Regions from separate parts of the Bacillus sp. FSL H8-0534 genome, predicted to be linked through region 2. Evidence: riboswitches for the same ligand, from Rfam matches in the RefSeq annotation. Region 2 holds a riboswitch; the other holds the start of a gene.
The links. A riboswitch is a leader RNA that binds a small molecule or an ion and turns the genes downstream of it on or off. The one in region 2 is predicted to bind S-adenosylmethionine.

Region 1 (8,138 bases), 670 kb from region 2:
CAGATGACACAGCAGTATTATGTGGACATGGTCCAGAAACAAATATTGGTTTCGAAAAAGAAAATAATCCGTTTTTACAATAAGGAGCTATATGGGGATGGAGCTCGTTTTAAGAAAATGGATGGAAAAAGAAAAGGATTATTCGATTTCATATAGTACATATATGAACCTTGCACTGTATGATGAGGAGTACGGATATTATATGAAAGAACGTGAGAAAATCGGAAGAAATGGTGACTTTTTTACGAGTAGTAATATTTCTTCGGTATTTGCAAGGACGTTCGCTCGTTTTTTTATTCGACTTGTCCAAAATGGAGAGATCCCCCCGAATGTTTGTGAAATTGGAGGGGGAACAGGGAGATTTGCTTATGATGTTTTACAGGAATGGAAACAGTTATCTCCAGTAACCTATGCAGAGTTACGATATTCTATTATTGAAGTGAGTCCTTTTCATAGAAGGTTGCAAAAACGTCAACTTGGTTCATTTCAAAATATTTCGCAGTACAAGTCCTATAAGGAATTAGGGGAGTCTTTTACAGGAATCGTTTTTTCAAACGAATTGTTTGATGCGTTTCCTGTTGAAGTGATAGAGAAGCGAGCTGGTATTTTGTATGAAGTTCGTATTACGTATACGGAGCAGCGGGAACTTACAGAAGTATTGCGGCCGTTAGAACAAGAAGTAATACGATGCTATTTACGAAGACATAAGATTGAGCTTTATGAAGGACAGCGCTTTGAAGTACCAATAGCAATGGAAACCTATTTACAAGAGATTATAGGATGGCTCAAGGAAGGCTTATTCATCACGGTTGATTATGGATATACAAAGGCGGAGTGGATGCATCCTGCGCATCATGAAGGGAGTCTAAGGGGATATTATGACCATAGACTCATTCAGAACCCTCTGCATTATCCAGGTGAAATGGATATTACAGCGCATATTCATTGGGATGAATTGAAGAAAATAGGAGAAGAAAGCAGTCTTCATACAGTGTGGCATACAAAACAAAGGGGGTTTTTACTTGCGGCAGGTATATTAGAACAACTTGTTAGTCATCAAGATTCCGATCCTTTTTCTGAGAAACAGAAACAAAATCGAGCGGTTCGTTCTATGATTTTACATGGGGGAATAAGCGATGCTTTTGATGTTGTTATGCAAAAAAAAGGAATGCCACATTTTGATTTAAAGCATTATTTACATATATAGAAAAAAACAAGACACAGAATGATTCTGCGTCTTGTTTTTTGATACGACTTTAGGATATGTAGTATTGTATATTTTCTCTCATGATATATATTTATATTAAAGATATGAGATGGAAAATATAGAATACGTCCTTTTTGTTTGGTTACCCCTAACCTAGTAATACACGAACAAGTTGGATAATTGTTTCATTTTCTACTTTGTAGTAAATTTCCAATCCTTTTCTTTCACTAGAAACGATTTTAGCGCTTTTTAATTTCGCTAAATGTTGTGAAATTGTGGATTGTGGCATATTTAATCCTGTGTACATTGTCGAAACATTGCTTGGACCGCGTTCGATCAATCCTTTTACAATACATAAACGAACAGGGTGAGCAAGAACTTTCAGTAATTCTGCATTATTTTCGTATAGTTCTAATTCCTTTTGAAAGGTTTCTAACATGTTTTTTCCACCTCCATGCGAGCTGTTATACCCATACTATACATACCAAAAATCTAAAGAAAAGAAAATAGTTGTTGCAGAAAAAATGTTCTAAAGTAAAGAAATTGTAAGAAAAGAGAACATGATGTAAATAACTTTGCAAAATTTGTACGTTTTGTAACACAGTATTTTTTGTTAAAAATCGTGAATATACAGATACATTTGTAACACAATTTTATCACGATTTTGTTATTCTTTCAATTAATATACAAAATTTTTAAAATAATAAGAAAAAGAGATTTTATATGTTTCTATAGAATATAATTTTGGATGAAAAGAAGGCATATCATAACATACATTTCCTAAAACACTTTCACTTTCCTGAAGGTTTACTGAAAAAAGATAAGTGGTGATGATGTGATACGATTAGCAAAAGAATCTGATGCTGAATCATTTATTGCTATTAGAAAGGAAATCATTTTATCAGCAGCTACGACAAAGTTTTTTATATCTTCTCCAAATAAAATACCTGATAATGTGAATAAAGAAAGAGAAAAAATATTGAAAAGTGTTGAGGATGGAAATCTTTATATAGTAAGTGAGATGGAAGGTGCAGTAGTCGGCTTTTTGATTTTCAATCGTTACAAACAAGAACACTTAAAACATGTAGGAACAATGGGAATGGGTATCAGAGAGGAATGTTGCAATCAAGGTATCGGTACCAAATTAATAAAATTTCTTGTTAATTGGGCTAAAAAGCAGAAAGGTTTAGAAAAAATTTGCTTAGGGATCGTTTCTGTTAATGATAGGGCTATTAAAGTATACAAACGTACTGGTTTTATAGAAGAAGGTAGACAACGGGAGCAAATTAAATATGAAGATGGTTCTTATGGAGAGGATACATTAATGGCTTATTATCTTCAATAGAGGGACTTTACCTAAGTGCATATGATGAGTTTATGGTGGTAAATCCTGAGTACCGTAATAAAAAAGGATAGACCAAGCGAATGTAATTTGCTTGGTCTATCCTTTTTTATAATGTGAAACATTTTATTTCTATATCAGATGGGAATTTTCTCATGCATTCACAGGTTCCTCTACAAAAGAAAGTGCATTTTCAAAATCGGTAATTAAATCATCTACATTTTCAAGGCCAACTGATAAACGGAGCAATGAATTAGAAATACCTCTTTCATCGCGTGCTTTTTGTGATAATGCTGCATGTGACATTTTTGCAGGATAGGAGAGGATGGATTCCACAGCTCCTAAACTTACTGCAAATACAGGAAGCTTGACTTGTGATAAAAATTTTCGCAAAGCATCTTCAGATTGTAACGTGAAAGATAAAACAGCACCGGCAGATTGTGCTTGTGAGTGCTGTATGTCATAGCCAAGGTGTGATTCTAATCCAGGGTAATACACATTCTGAATTTTCGAGTGTTTTTGTAAATAAAGAGCAATTTTATTCGCGTTTGTTGCTGAGTGTTCGAGACGTACGTGTAATGTTTTCAGACCGCGAAGAACGAGAGAGCAATCTTGTGGGCCTAATATAGCGCCAAATGCATTTTGCAGGAAGCCGAGTTTTTTAGCGAGTTCATCATCTTTTACAACTGCTAATCCAGCTGTAACATCACTATGACCGGCAATAAACTTTGTCGCACTATGGAGAACCACATCTGCTCCAAGTTCGAGTGGTTTTTGGAATAGTGGTGTTAAAAATGTGTTATCAACAAAAGTAAGAGCTCCGGTAGATTTCGCTAATTCGCAAACAGTACGAATGTCGGTTACTTTTAATAATGGATTGGATGGTGTTTCAATGTAAAAGACTTTTGTATTTGGTCTAATGTTTTGTTTTACTGCCTCTACATTTGTCATATCAACAAATGTATGTGAAACACCGTAACGAGACAGAACCTCTGTTACAATGCGATATGTTCCCCCGTATACATCTTCTGAAATGAGAACATGATCGCCTTGCGAGAGAAGGAGGAAGGCAGTAGAAATCGCTGCAATTCCAGATGCGAAGGCAAATCCTTTTGTTCCCCCTTCTAATAAAGCGATTATGTCTTCAAGTGCTTCACGTGTTGGATTCCCAGAGCGACTGTAGTCGTATTTTCCAAAGGTATCTACATCAAATTGATGAAATGTCGATGTATTATAAATGGGAACGTTAACAGCTCCTGTTTGTGAATCATGTTTATATTGGTTATGAAGTAAGAGTGTATCTAACGAATAACTCATATTCTTACACCTTCTTTTACATGTTTAATAGCTTGCTTTAAGTCTTGAATTAAATCATCCCCGTTTTCAATGCCAACGGAAAAACGGAGAAGACGATTACATACCCCGCGTGCTATACGCACTGCTTCTGGGATATCTGCATGTGTTTGTGTTGCTGGATATGTCATTAAACTTTCAACCCCGCCAAGACTTTCTGCAAATGTAATTAACGATAAAGATTGTAAGAAAGGATTTATCCATTTTTCATCGCGAAGACGAAATGAAATCATACCGCCCCTTCCTGGATAAAAAACATCGGTTACACCATTCTCCCCATTTAAATAAGAAACGATTTTTTTTGCGTTTTCTTCATGTTGTTTCATACGAAGAGCCAATGTTTTCATACCACGAATTAATAACCACGAATCAAATGGACTTAATACAGCACCAGAAGCGTTATGATAGTGGGCAAGTGCTTCGCAAAGTGTCTGACCTTTTGCAACGACAAGGCCGCTTAGTACATCGTTATGTCCACCTAAATACTTTGTTGCGCTGTGAAGGACAATATCTGCGCCTTCTGTTAATGGTTGTTGTATATAAGGAGTGTAGAAAGTATTATCGACAATTAGAAGTAGGCCGTGCCGTTTTGCGACAGTTGCGACAGCTGCAATATCAGTGACTTGCATTAATGGATTGGTCGGTGTTTCGATAAAAATAGCCTTTGTTTGAGAAGTGACAGCTTGTTCTATTTGTTTAATAGATTGTGTATCTACGTATCTACATCGAATATTCCACTTTTCCTCATGTTCCGAAAATAAGCGGTAGGTCCCTCCGTATAAATCTTCTGATACGATAAGTTCATCTCCAGAACGGAATAAGGAAAGAATAAGAAGAACAGCTGCCATTCCAGAACTACAGGCATAGCCTTGTTCACCTTCTTCTAAATCAGCAATTGCGCGTTCTAAAAGACCACGTGTTGGATTTCCTGTTCGTGAATAATCAAAGCCTGTTGACTTTCCAATTCCTTCATGACGATAAGCTGTTGAAAAGTAAACAGGGGGATTAACTGTTCCTGTTGTAGTTTCGCTTCGATTTCCGATTTGTGCTAGTTTTGTTTCGATTGTTGACATGTGAAATTCCTCCTTTATAAAAATAAAAAAAGCCTTCTAAGAAGAAGGCTTTCATGCGAATATAGTCTTCTTCTTATCTGTCAAATCTTTTCACAATTTGCTGGAATTAGCACCTTATTAACGAACGTGTTAATGGTTGCTGAGGTGTCATAGGGCCAGTCCCTCTACCTCTCTAGATAAGAATATTTTGTATGAAATTTTATTATGGTTTTAACTTTACAACAAAAGATAATTGAATTGCAACTTTATTTTAAACAATTTTCATTTTTCTGCTAATTCAATTGACTTTTAGTCTATCCCATGCTAAATTTATGAGAAAATTAACAAAGATTGTTAAAAGGTACACGTATTTCCTTTTAAAACATAGATGAATAATAAAGACAAACTCTTATTGAGAGCGGTGGAGGGAAAGGCCCTGTGAAACCCGGCAACCTTCAAACGAAATGTTTGAAACGGTGCTAATACCTGCAAAACAATTTGTTTTGCATGATAAGAGGAGGATTGATGATGTCCCCCTCTTCAAGATGAAGAGGGGGTTTTTATATTGATAGAAAAGAGGGAGACAAGTGAAAATTCTAGATTTAGTATCAAAAGGAATTGTTATCGGTGATGGCGCAATTGGTACGTTATTACATTCTCATGGTTTGCAAAGTAGTTTTGAAGAATTAAACTTATCTGATCCAGATCTTATTATATCTATTCATAAACAATATGTAGCTGCTGGGGCAGATATTATTCAAACAAATACATATGGTGCAAATGAAGCAAAATTACGCATGTATGGTTTGGAAAATCAGGTCACCCAAATTAATAAAGCAGCGGTTAAACTTGCAAAAGCAGCCGTAACAGATAAGAACGCCATTTTAGGGACCATCGGTGGGATGAAGCATATCGGGGCCGTTACAACGACTGATATGGAACGAGAGTTTATGCTACTTGAGCAAGCGGGAGCATTATTAGAAGAAAAGGTTGACGGATTATTATTAGAAACATTTTATGATGAGTTCGAATTGTTACATGCAGTGAAAGTATTGCGAAAACAAACAGATATTCCAATTATTGCACAGCTAGCGCTTCATGAAGCGGGCGCAACGCAAAATGGAAATGATGTAAATGGAATATTAACGCAGCTTTTAGATTACGGTGCAAATGTAGTCGGTTTAAACTGTCAGTTAGGACCGCTTCATATGACGGAAGCTTTTAAAATGATATCGATTCCTAAAAATGGTTATTTGTCGGCTTATCCAAATGCAGGCCTTCCAAACTATGTAGAAGGACGTTACGTATATGAAGGAAGCCCTGCTTATTTTGAAGAGATGACACCGAAATTTATTGAACAAGGTATTCGTTTGTTAGGGGGCTGTTGTGGTACAACGCCAGCACATATTGAAGGGATGAAGCGTGTAATTGCGAATGTAACGCCTGTTACAGAAAAACAAATTGTTCAAAGACAACAAGTAGTTCATATCCAAACAAAACGTGCTAGCACTCATGTTACCCTTGCAGAAAAAGCGAAGAAGCAAACAACGGTGGTTGTTGAACTAGATCCCCCAAAAACATTAGATACGCAGCGTTTTTTTGAAGGGGCAAGGGCATTGAAAAGAGCGGGAGCAGATGCCATTACGTTAGCAGATAATTCGTTAGCATCCCCGCGCATTTCAAACATGGCAATGGGGGCATTATTAACGAAGCATGATATTCCAGTACTGACGCATTTAACGTGCCGTGATCATAATGTCATTGGTTTGCAATCTCATTTACTAGGTTTATCGGCTTTAGGAATGGAAGAAGTGTTAGCTTTAACAGGTGATCCAGCGCGAGTGGGGGATTTTCCTGGAGCGACTTCTGTATATGATTTGTCTTCTATTGAATTAATTAAAATGATTAAAGAAATGAATGATGGTCGATCTATTTTAGGAAAATCCATTGGTCCAGCGACAAGGTTTTCTGTTGGAGGAGCTTTTAATCCGCACGTGAGACATTTAAAAGCAGCGGTGAAGCGAATGGAGAGGAAAATTGCAGCTGGTGCAGAGTATTTCTTAACACAGCCAATTTACGATGTAGCCTTAATTGAAGAAATATACGAGGCGACAAAACATTTAGAAAAACCAATTTTTATTGGAATTATGCCTTTAGTAAGTAAACGTAATGCTGATTTTCTTCATTTTGAGGTGCCAGGCATTACATTGCCTGAGGAAGTAAGACAGAGAATGGATGGGCATGAAACGCAGGAGTCTGCAATTGAAGAAGGAATTCGTATTTCTCAGGAATTAATTAATGCCGCAATGAAATACTTTAACGGTATTTATCTCATTACGCCGTTTTTGAAATATGAAATTACAGAAAATCTCGTTAAGTATGTGAAAGAAAAGCAAGACGTGAAAGAGGGAATCAACTGATGAGACCGATAGAAGAGAGATTACAACATGATATTTTAATATTAGATGGCGCGATGGGAACGATGATTCAGCAGGCAGATTTAACTGCAGAAGATTTTGGAGGTGAAGAATACGAAGGTTGTAATGAATACTTAGTAAAAACAAGGCCAGATGTTATTTTAGGTATCCATAAAGCTTACATTGAAGCGGGTGCGGATATTATCGAAACAAATACGTTTGGTGCTACGAATATCGTATTGCATGATTATGAGCTATCTCATTTAGATGAAGAGTTAAATGAAAGAGCGGCGTTTTTAGCAAAGCAAGCGGTAAAGGAGAGTGATAAAGAAGTATATGTAGCAGGTGCGATGGGGCCAACAACAAAAGCAATTAGTGTAACAGGCGGTGTAACGTTTGAAGAACTAATTGAAGCTTATACGAGACAAGCTCGGGGCTTATTACGAGGTGGCGTTGACGTATTGCTTGTAGAGACAAGCCAAGATATGCGTAACGTGAAAGCGGCGTATTTAGGGATTCAGGAAGCGTTTACGGAAGCAAATCATACGGTTCCGCTTATGATTTCAGGAACCATTGAACCGATGGGAACAACGTTAGCGGGGCAAACAATCGAGGCATTTTATTTATCAATTGAGCATATGAAACCATTATCTGTCGGATTAAACTGTGCTACAGGACCAGAATTTATGCGCGAACACATTCGTTCTCTTTCTGACTTATCAGAGTGTTATATTTCTTGTTATCCAAATGCTGGTCTTCCAGACGAG
Region 2 (8,138 bases):
ATTCTCATTTTATTCTCATTCTAATTTTATATCAAATAAAATGATATCGCAAACGCTGAGAAAATGTAACAATTTTTTCACAAATGTATATAATCATTTCCCTCACATCCTATTATGATACACTTTTCTTCTTATATATAAAGAAAAAAGGGCTAGAAATTTCCTAGCCCTTTCCTACGCCTATTCACTTACTGGAAGTACAGCGCCCTTATATTCTTTCTTAATAAAATCTTGAATTTCTTTTGAGTGTAGCACTTCTACAAGCTCTTTAATTTCTTTTCTATTTTCGTCACCTTTACGAACCGCAATAATATTTGCATAAGGAGACTCTGATCCTTCAAGAGCAATTGCATCTTTTGTTGGGTTTAATTTTGCATCAATTGCATAGTTTGAGTTAATGAATAATGCGTCACCTTCGTTGTTCTCATATAATTTTGGTGTAAGACCTGGCTCCACATCTGTTTTAAACTTCAAGTTTTTCGGATTTTCCACAATATCTTTTTCTGTCGCTTTGACGATATCTACGCCATCTTTCAGTTTAATAACGCCGCCTTTTTGCAGAAGTCCTAACATACGTCCACGCTCTGATACGTTATTACTCATAATCACTGTTCCGCCGTTTGGAAGATCTTTTAAGTTTTTATATTTCTTTGAGTAAATCCCCATCGGCTCTAAATGAATTTTCCCTGCGTTTACAAATTTGTATCCTTTTTCTTGAATCTCTTTATCTAAATACGGAATATGTTGGAAATAGTTTGCATCAAGATCTTTATCAGCTAGTGCTTTATTTGGCAATACGTAATCTTGGAATGGCTTAATATCTAATTTAATCCCTTTTTTCTCTAAGATTGGTTTCGCTTTTTCTAGAATAACTGCATGCGGTACGTTAGAGGCACCAACTACAAGTTTCTTTTCGTCTTTTCCGCCGCTACAAGCAGCTAATGCAAACACAAATACAGCAAGAAGTGCTGAAAGTAATACCTTTTTCATGTTATGACACCCTTTCTTTTTTTCAATATTCAAAATTAAAAATCTATAGGAAGTCTTCGTCTTACACGAAGACTTCTCTTTATCTTTTATCAAGACGCTTCGTGAGCAAGTCACCAAGCATTTGAATGATAAATACAATCACAAGTACAAGAATTGTTGCCATAAGCGTTACATCACTATTATTGCGCTGAAACCCTTCTAAATAAGCAAGTGTACCAAGTCCACCTGCTCCGACCACTCCAGCCATTGCTGTGTAACCGACAAGCGCAATAGCTGTTACCGTAATCCCGGAAACAAGCGCTGGCAAAGATTCTGGTATAAGTACTTTTAAAATAATTGTACTTGTCTTTGCTCCCATCGCCTTTGATGCTTCAATGACACCTTTATCAATTTCACGAAGTGCGATTTCGACCATTCTCGCATAGAACGGTGCTGCCCCAACAATTAATGCTGGTAATGCGGCACTTGCACCGAGAATCGTGTTTAGAAGAAGCTTCGTAAATGGAATAAGTAAAATGATTAAAATAATAAACGGGATCGAACGAAAAATATTTACAAACGCACCAATTACAATATTAACTGGCTTGTTTTCCCAGAGATTATCTTTTCCTGTCAGAAACAGTAGCAATCCCAAAATAAGACCTAAGACAAACGTTGCAAACGCGGCAACTGCCGTCATGTATAACGTTTCTCCCGTAGCCTCTAGCATTTTGTCCCAATCGACATTTTGAAACAAATTATCCATGTGCAATCACCTCCAGCTCGACTTGCTCTTGTTGAATCGTCGCAATTGCTTTTGCAACCACATCTTCAGCACCATTTAAGTGGACAATTAAACTTCCATACGCCCCGTTTGCCGTTTGTGCAATGTTCCCTTGCAGAATGCTTACTTCCACGCCATCTTGCTTCATAAGTTCCTGCAAGACAGGTCTTTCTACTACTTCACCAATAAATTGCAACTTTACAACCTTGCCTTCCGGATACTTCTCTGCTAAATGTTCAATTGCTTCATCCGCATCTTCAGAATCTGTTATTTGCTTAACAAAACGCTTTGTAATCTCCTGCTGTGGATTACGGAATACATCTAGTACAGGACCAGTCTCCACAATTTTTCCTTTTTCCATTACCGCAACACGATTACAAATTTTTTGAATCACATGCATTTCATGTGTAATCAGTACAATTGTTAATCCAAGACGTTTATTAATATCTAATAGTAAATCTAAAATTTGATCTGTGGTTTCTGGATCAAGTGCTGATGTCGCTTCATCACACAAGAGCACCTTTGGATTATTCGCTAATGCTCTTGCAATCCCAACGCGTTGCTTTTGCCCGCCGCTCAATTGAGATGGATACGCATCACCTCTACCTTCTAATCCAACAAGATGAATCAACTCATCCACACGCTTTCTTCGCTGCACTTTATCTACACCTGCAATTTCAAGTGGAAAAGCGATATTTTCACGTACAGTTCGTGACCACAGTAAGTTAAAATGCTGAAAAATCATTCCAATTTCTTGTCTTGCCTTTCGAAGTTCACTCCCTGTAATTGTGGAAATAACTCGATTAGCTATCGTAATCTGTCCGGAAGTTGGCTTCTCTAATTGATTAAACAATCGAATTAAAGAACTTTTCCCAGCACCACTATATCCGATAACACCAAATATCTCACCTTTCTCTATTTTTAAATTGGCGTTATCCACAGCAGTGACATCACCGCTTTTTGACTTATATATCTTCTTTACATTCTCTAATAGAATCATGGTGTATCACCCCTTTTTGATTTAAAAAGCGCAAGCGGCTTGCTCAGAACAAGAGGGCGTTGGAACCCCTGACATAGAGGCGCTTTTCACCTCGCAGGAAGGGGTGAAACGACCGAATGTTCTAGCCGCTGGAGCTAGATTTCTTAAAACGCATAAGCGGCTCTTTTTATTATTCGAACATCCTCCTCATTCAAACAACAAAAAAACCTTTCTGCCTCTAGAATGAGCAGAAAGGTTTATATGCGTATATCAACATTATCCCTTTCTCTCATCTCTCAAAGCATTTGCTTTGCAGGAATTGGCACCATTTCAACATAAAAGTTGACGGTTGCCGGGTTTCATAGGGCTCAGTCCCTCCACCTCTCTTGATAAGAGAAATCAGATTCAATTTTCGTCTGATTTGAAATTTATGAAATTGTCTATATTTTATGAATTGAATTGTATCAATATACACCCACTATGTCAACAGGAATTTTCACAAAAAACGAAACTTCGGAATATTAAGCACCTACCGGCATTGGTTTACATATATGAAACACTGATTCAAATAATAGCATCGTGCGATACGTTCCAGAATAGTGTACACGCCCATTATTAATTAAAGTTTGTAACCGAATATTCCCAGTAACTAATCGCTGTAGGTCTTCCTCCCCAAAACAAACAATTTGTTCTGTTCCCTCGGTTCCTTTCAAAATTTGTATATACTCTCTTGAGATTTGAAGTGAATAACACTCAGCTCCCAAACGGATATTAATTATTTTTTCTCCTTGCCGTAGAAGTGGCTCTAAATGATATTGGCTATTGGCATACGTTACAAATGATTGAAGCAACGAATATAATCCCATTCTAATCACATCCTTCATATCACTTTCTACTAAATACCATTCCATCTTCTTAAAGGGCAATCCTGTTACTTTCTCTCGACAAATAACGTATCACTTCTATCTTTCAGGCGTATTTCCCAAGAAATATGTCGAGGCGGCAAAAACATTGCCGCCTACTGTAATTCCGTATATAAATATTCAACTGAATGAAATGCATATATTTTCTTCATAAGTGTTCCCCGCTCAAATACGAGTAAACAAGGTACACTTTCTACCTCATATTCTCGCGCTAAGTGCGGAGCGTAATTTAAATCTAGCATTCCTATTTCCAAATTAGATATAGTAGCTTCTACAACTGTTAACATCTTCTTTGCTAATTGGCATGTTCCACACATCGGTGTATATACATATAACACTGTTTTTTCTTGGTCTGCTATTAAAGCTGTAGCTTCAGCACCTGTCCAGTCAATCACTTCTATCATTCCTTACCGTAAATATTCTGTATAAACGTCAATGTCAGCTCCCCATAATACGTTCGCTAAATGATTAGAAGGAGCAGTTGCCACTTCACGATACGAACGATCAATGTAAATATGCTCAGCTTGCGGAAATTCTTTACGAAATTGTTTTCTGAGCTTTTCACCTGCAGCATCAGCATCCACTAGCACATATACTTCTTTATCAAAAAACTGATCAATGAGTTCATCCATTTTCGACAAACCAATTGTACCATTTGTACAAACAATTTCCACTGGTTCGCGAATAATAGATTCAATCTTTCTTCTATCTGATTTTCCTTCGACAATAATGACTTTCTCTACATAGACCATATGTCATCACCCGATCACCATATACTATAAAACAACCTTACTTTAGTATATAGTATATTCGTTCTTTTCATGTTGTTTCCTGTTTATTTTTGTGAAACTGTTTAGCCCTGTTGGCTAAGGCTCTTTCGCACAGAAGGCGTTTTTTGTCTTCTTGTGCGGAAGGTTCTTAGACATGAAGGACTATGAGGCGGAGCTGGATAAAGAAAAGTGGAAGCGGCTCGCTCAGAACAGAAGGACGTTGGAATTCCTGACGTAAAGGCGCTTTTTTGCCTCGTAGGAAGAAGGGAAGCCACCGAGCATCCTTGCCGCTGGAGCTGGATTAAAAGAAAAGCGCAGGCGGCTCGCTCAGAATGTGGGGGGGATGAAGCTTCTAGCACAGAAGGTGTCCTTTTACGCAATGAAAAATAAAAAGGACAGCACATAGGCTGTCCTTTTTATCTCGACTAAAATTAGTCTTGGTTTGTCATTTCTGCGTATTGTTCTGCAGATAATAACTTCTCTACTTCACTTGCATCAGAAAGTTCAATCTTAACCATCCATGCACCTTCGTACGGAGATTCGTTAACAAGTTCTGGTTGGTCGCTTAATTCTTCGTTTACTGCCACAACTTTACCACTTACAGGTGCGTATAATTCAGAAACTGTTTTAACAGATTCTACGCTTCCGAATGGCTCGTCAGCTTCAATTGTTGCACCTACTTCAGGAAGTTCAACGAATACGATATCGCCTAACTCACTTTGTGCAAAATGAGTAATACCGATAACAACTTCGTTGCCTTCAGTTTTTACCCATTCGTGTTCTTCAGAGTAACGTAAATGATTTGGAATGCTCATGACTGTACCTCCAGTGAATGTATTAATTATGTAAAAATACCTTATTGGTACTTTTTCCACACACTTTCAAACTGCTCTTCGTTAAAACCAAGTGTTACATTCGTGCCATCTGTTACGATTGGACGTTTAATCAACATGCCATCAGATGCTAATAGCTCAAACATTTCGTCCTCACTTGCATCTTTTAACTTATCTTTTAAGCCAAGTTCACGGTAACGCATTCCACTTGTATTAAAGAATTTTTTTAATGGCAATTCACTTTTCGCATGTAAATTACGCAAATCTTCTTTTGATGGTGGATTTTCAACAATATGAATCATTTCATATGCTACATCGTTTGCCTCAAACCATTTTTTTGCTTTTTGACATGTTCCACACTTTGGATATGAATAAAATGTTACTGCCATAAATTCACCTACTTTTTACTAACCTTTACCTTTATCATATAGAAAACGTTTTATTATTTCAAACGATTCTTCTCCAAACTTTAACTTATTTCGCGACAATTTTCTTTTATCCTGCAAATTTTCCTTATTTTCCGCCATTTAAAGAAAAATAATATATAAAAAAATAAATATAAAAATTTCCCCTCTTCATTCATTATGTATCATTTAGACCGAACATACATCTTAAACAAACGTTTATTTAAATAACTAAAAAATAAAAAGCCCCTAGTCCGGAGCTTCTCAATGCCTGCTCAAATAATCTGCAATCGTTTGAAATACGTATATATACATATTATGAATACTTTGCTCCGAAATCGTATCATTGTATAAACCAGTGCCCCAATACTGCCCTTCACTACTTCCTAGATTTACAAATCCTTGTGTATACATCATTGCTTTATCTGTTGGTGCATTGTTATAATCCAAATCTTTTTCTATAAAAATCAAATATGGCTTATCCTTTAAACCGATAAAAAACACTGGCTTTTTTAATCCTAAAAATAGCTCTGTATATTTTTCTTCTGATGCTTCTTGAAAATATTCTTTCATAACGAGAAATCCGTCGACTTTCTCTGATTTCTCTTTTATCTGATCTAAATTCACCTTCACAAACTTTATGTTTCTAAATGTATCCTTTGGCGCCTCACCGATAACTCCAATTACAAGCGCTCTCCCGCTATACTCTAAAGCAGATGGCACATCCTTATTCTTTGCACATCCAGCTCCCACGAGACATAACAATATAAGAACCAACAAAACAAGCAAACGTTTCATATCTCATCCTCCCATTAAAAGTCAAGTGACAAAAATGTAAGGTTAATACAAAAAAATGTAAGTGAAATCGATAGCCCATTTTGATTTTCTATATTATAATCAACTGGATTTACTTACATTACTAAACACTAGGAGATAGTCATGAAAAAATATAAACTTTCATCTTTTCTTCCATTAAGTTATATACTTCTACTCGTACTCGTAAGTCCCCTTTACGATGTACTGAATAAATCTGGTGTTCATGCTGTTGATGTTACAACAGTAGTTGATGATTGGATTCCATTTGTGAAGGCATTTATTATTCCGTATTTAATTTGGTTCCCATACTTATACGGCGCACTCATTTATTATTGCTTTAAAGATCGAAAACAATATTATGTAACATTAAGCAGCGTTATCCTAGGAAAGCTTACGTGCTTTTCGATTTACTACTTTTGGCAAACAACCGTACCACGTCCAACAGTAGTAGGGACAGATGTATTTTCTGACTTAGTTCGCTATATATATAGTATTGATCAACCTGTAAACTGTTTTCCTAGCATCCACGTTCTCACAACATTTGTGATTATGTTAGCGGCTTATAAGCGAAGAGAACAGCACAGATGGGAATATTACATTCTTACTTTCTTTGGCTCACTTATTATTTTATCGACGTTATTTACAAAGCAACATGCCTTCTTAGATGCCGTTTCCGGTATGGCAGTTGCAAGCACGCTATACTTCGGTGTGCAGCTTTTACTAGTAAACCGAAAAGACACAATTACAATTCCTGCGAGACAAACCTATAAAATGTAAACAAAAAAGCAGACTATGGCTTCTTCAGTCTGCTTTTATCTATATAAAGGAGATTTTCAATTGTAACTTAAGATTGCGGCACAGTCATATCGCCAGAATGAATACGGCCGGCTTTTTTTAACGCGCTGTAAAGTATATAAGAAACAGCTACTGGGATTACGATATAAGTGATGACCATTGCTGGTACAACACCGAATCCTTGGCTGGAAATTAAGTTAATTGGTGCAATAAGAGAGCTTAATCCAAGACCTGCAATTTCTTTACCTGCTTCCAGGTGGAAAATCAGTGCAGAAACAGGACCCACAATGGCGCTAGCAACGACAGTTGGGACGAGAATCATTGGATTTTTAGTAATGTTTGGCAACTGTACTTTCGGAGTACAAAGTGCTTGTGCTAAAATACCACCTAAATTGTTTTCTTTTGCGGAGATAACAGCGAATCCGATAAATTGAGCGACACATCCTGCAAGTGCTGCGCCGCCTGCAACACCGTCTAGGCTAAGTGCAATTGCTAGAGCTGCTGATGAAGCTGGAGAGATAAGTAATAGCCCCCAAACAACCGCAAGCACGATCGAAGCAATAAATGGACTACCAGCTGAGCTGTCTTTAATAAATGCGCCAACTGTATTTAATACAGGACTAATATTTTGAGATAACCAAATACCAACTATACCAGACCCTAATATTGCTGCAAATGGAACGAGCATCATATCTAAAGCAGTTTTTCCGCTTAATCTTTTACCGATATAAACCGCTAGAGTTGCTGTTAATAACGCACCAATTGGTTCACCAGTTTTAATAATTAAGCCGGCTTCAGTCATCGAAATCGACCCTGCTCCAATCGCTCCGGCAACCATCGCTGAGAAAATGACAAGTCCGTTTGC

Region 1: linked by a shared signal. The riboswitch ahead of MHH71_RS22230 (bifunctional homocysteine S-methyltransferase/methylenetetrahydrofolate reductase) and the one ahead of MHH71_RS18615 (methionine ABC transporter ATP-binding protein) in region 2 are both predicted to bind S-adenosylmethionine.

What each region holds. Positions count from the first base shown of each region.
Region 1 covers NZ_JBBOUC010000001.1:4,368,031-4,376,168, forward strand. Annotated here, with positions in the region: gene MHH71_RS22200 (MBL fold metallo-hydrolase) at 1-83, shown strand, start outside; gene MHH71_RS22205 (class I SAM-dependent methyltransferase) at 92-1,207, shown strand; gene MHH71_RS22210 (ArsR/SmtB family transcription factor) at 1,356-1,646, opposite strand; gene MHH71_RS22215 (GNAT family N-acetyltransferase) at 2,043-2,552, shown strand; gene metC (cystathionine beta-lyase) at 2,703-3,866, opposite strand; gene MHH71_RS22225 (methionine biosynthesis PLP-dependent protein) at 3,863-4,975, opposite strand; SAM riboswitch class I at 5,046-5,158, opposite strand; SAM riboswitch class I at 5,361-5,471, shown strand; gene MHH71_RS22230 (bifunctional homocysteine S-methyltransferase/methylenetetrahydrofolate reductase) at 5,542-7,374, shown strand; gene metH (methionine synthase) at 7,374-8,138, shown strand, end outside.
Region 2 covers NZ_JBBOUC010000001.1:3,696,110-3,704,247, reverse strand. Annotated here, with positions in the region: gene metQ (methionine ABC transporter substrate-binding lipoprotein MetQ) at 181-990, opposite strand; gene MHH71_RS18620 (methionine ABC transporter permease) at 1,070-1,735, opposite strand; gene MHH71_RS18615 (methionine ABC transporter ATP-binding protein) at 1,728-2,753, opposite strand; SAM riboswitch class I at 3,019-3,128, opposite strand; gene MHH71_RS18610 (hypothetical protein) at 3,254-3,598, opposite strand; gene MHH71_RS18605 (thioredoxin family protein) at 3,751-4,059, opposite strand; gene MHH71_RS18600 (toprim domain-containing protein) at 4,063-4,407, opposite strand; gene gcvH (glycine cleavage system protein GcvH) at 4,857-5,240, opposite strand; gene MHH71_RS18590 (arsenate reductase family protein) at 5,282-5,647, opposite strand; gene MHH71_RS18585 (hypothetical protein) at 5,927-6,460, opposite strand; gene MHH71_RS18580 (phosphatase PAP2 family protein) at 6,602-7,255, shown strand; gene MHH71_RS18575 (PTS transporter subunit IIC) at 7,323-8,138, opposite strand, start outside.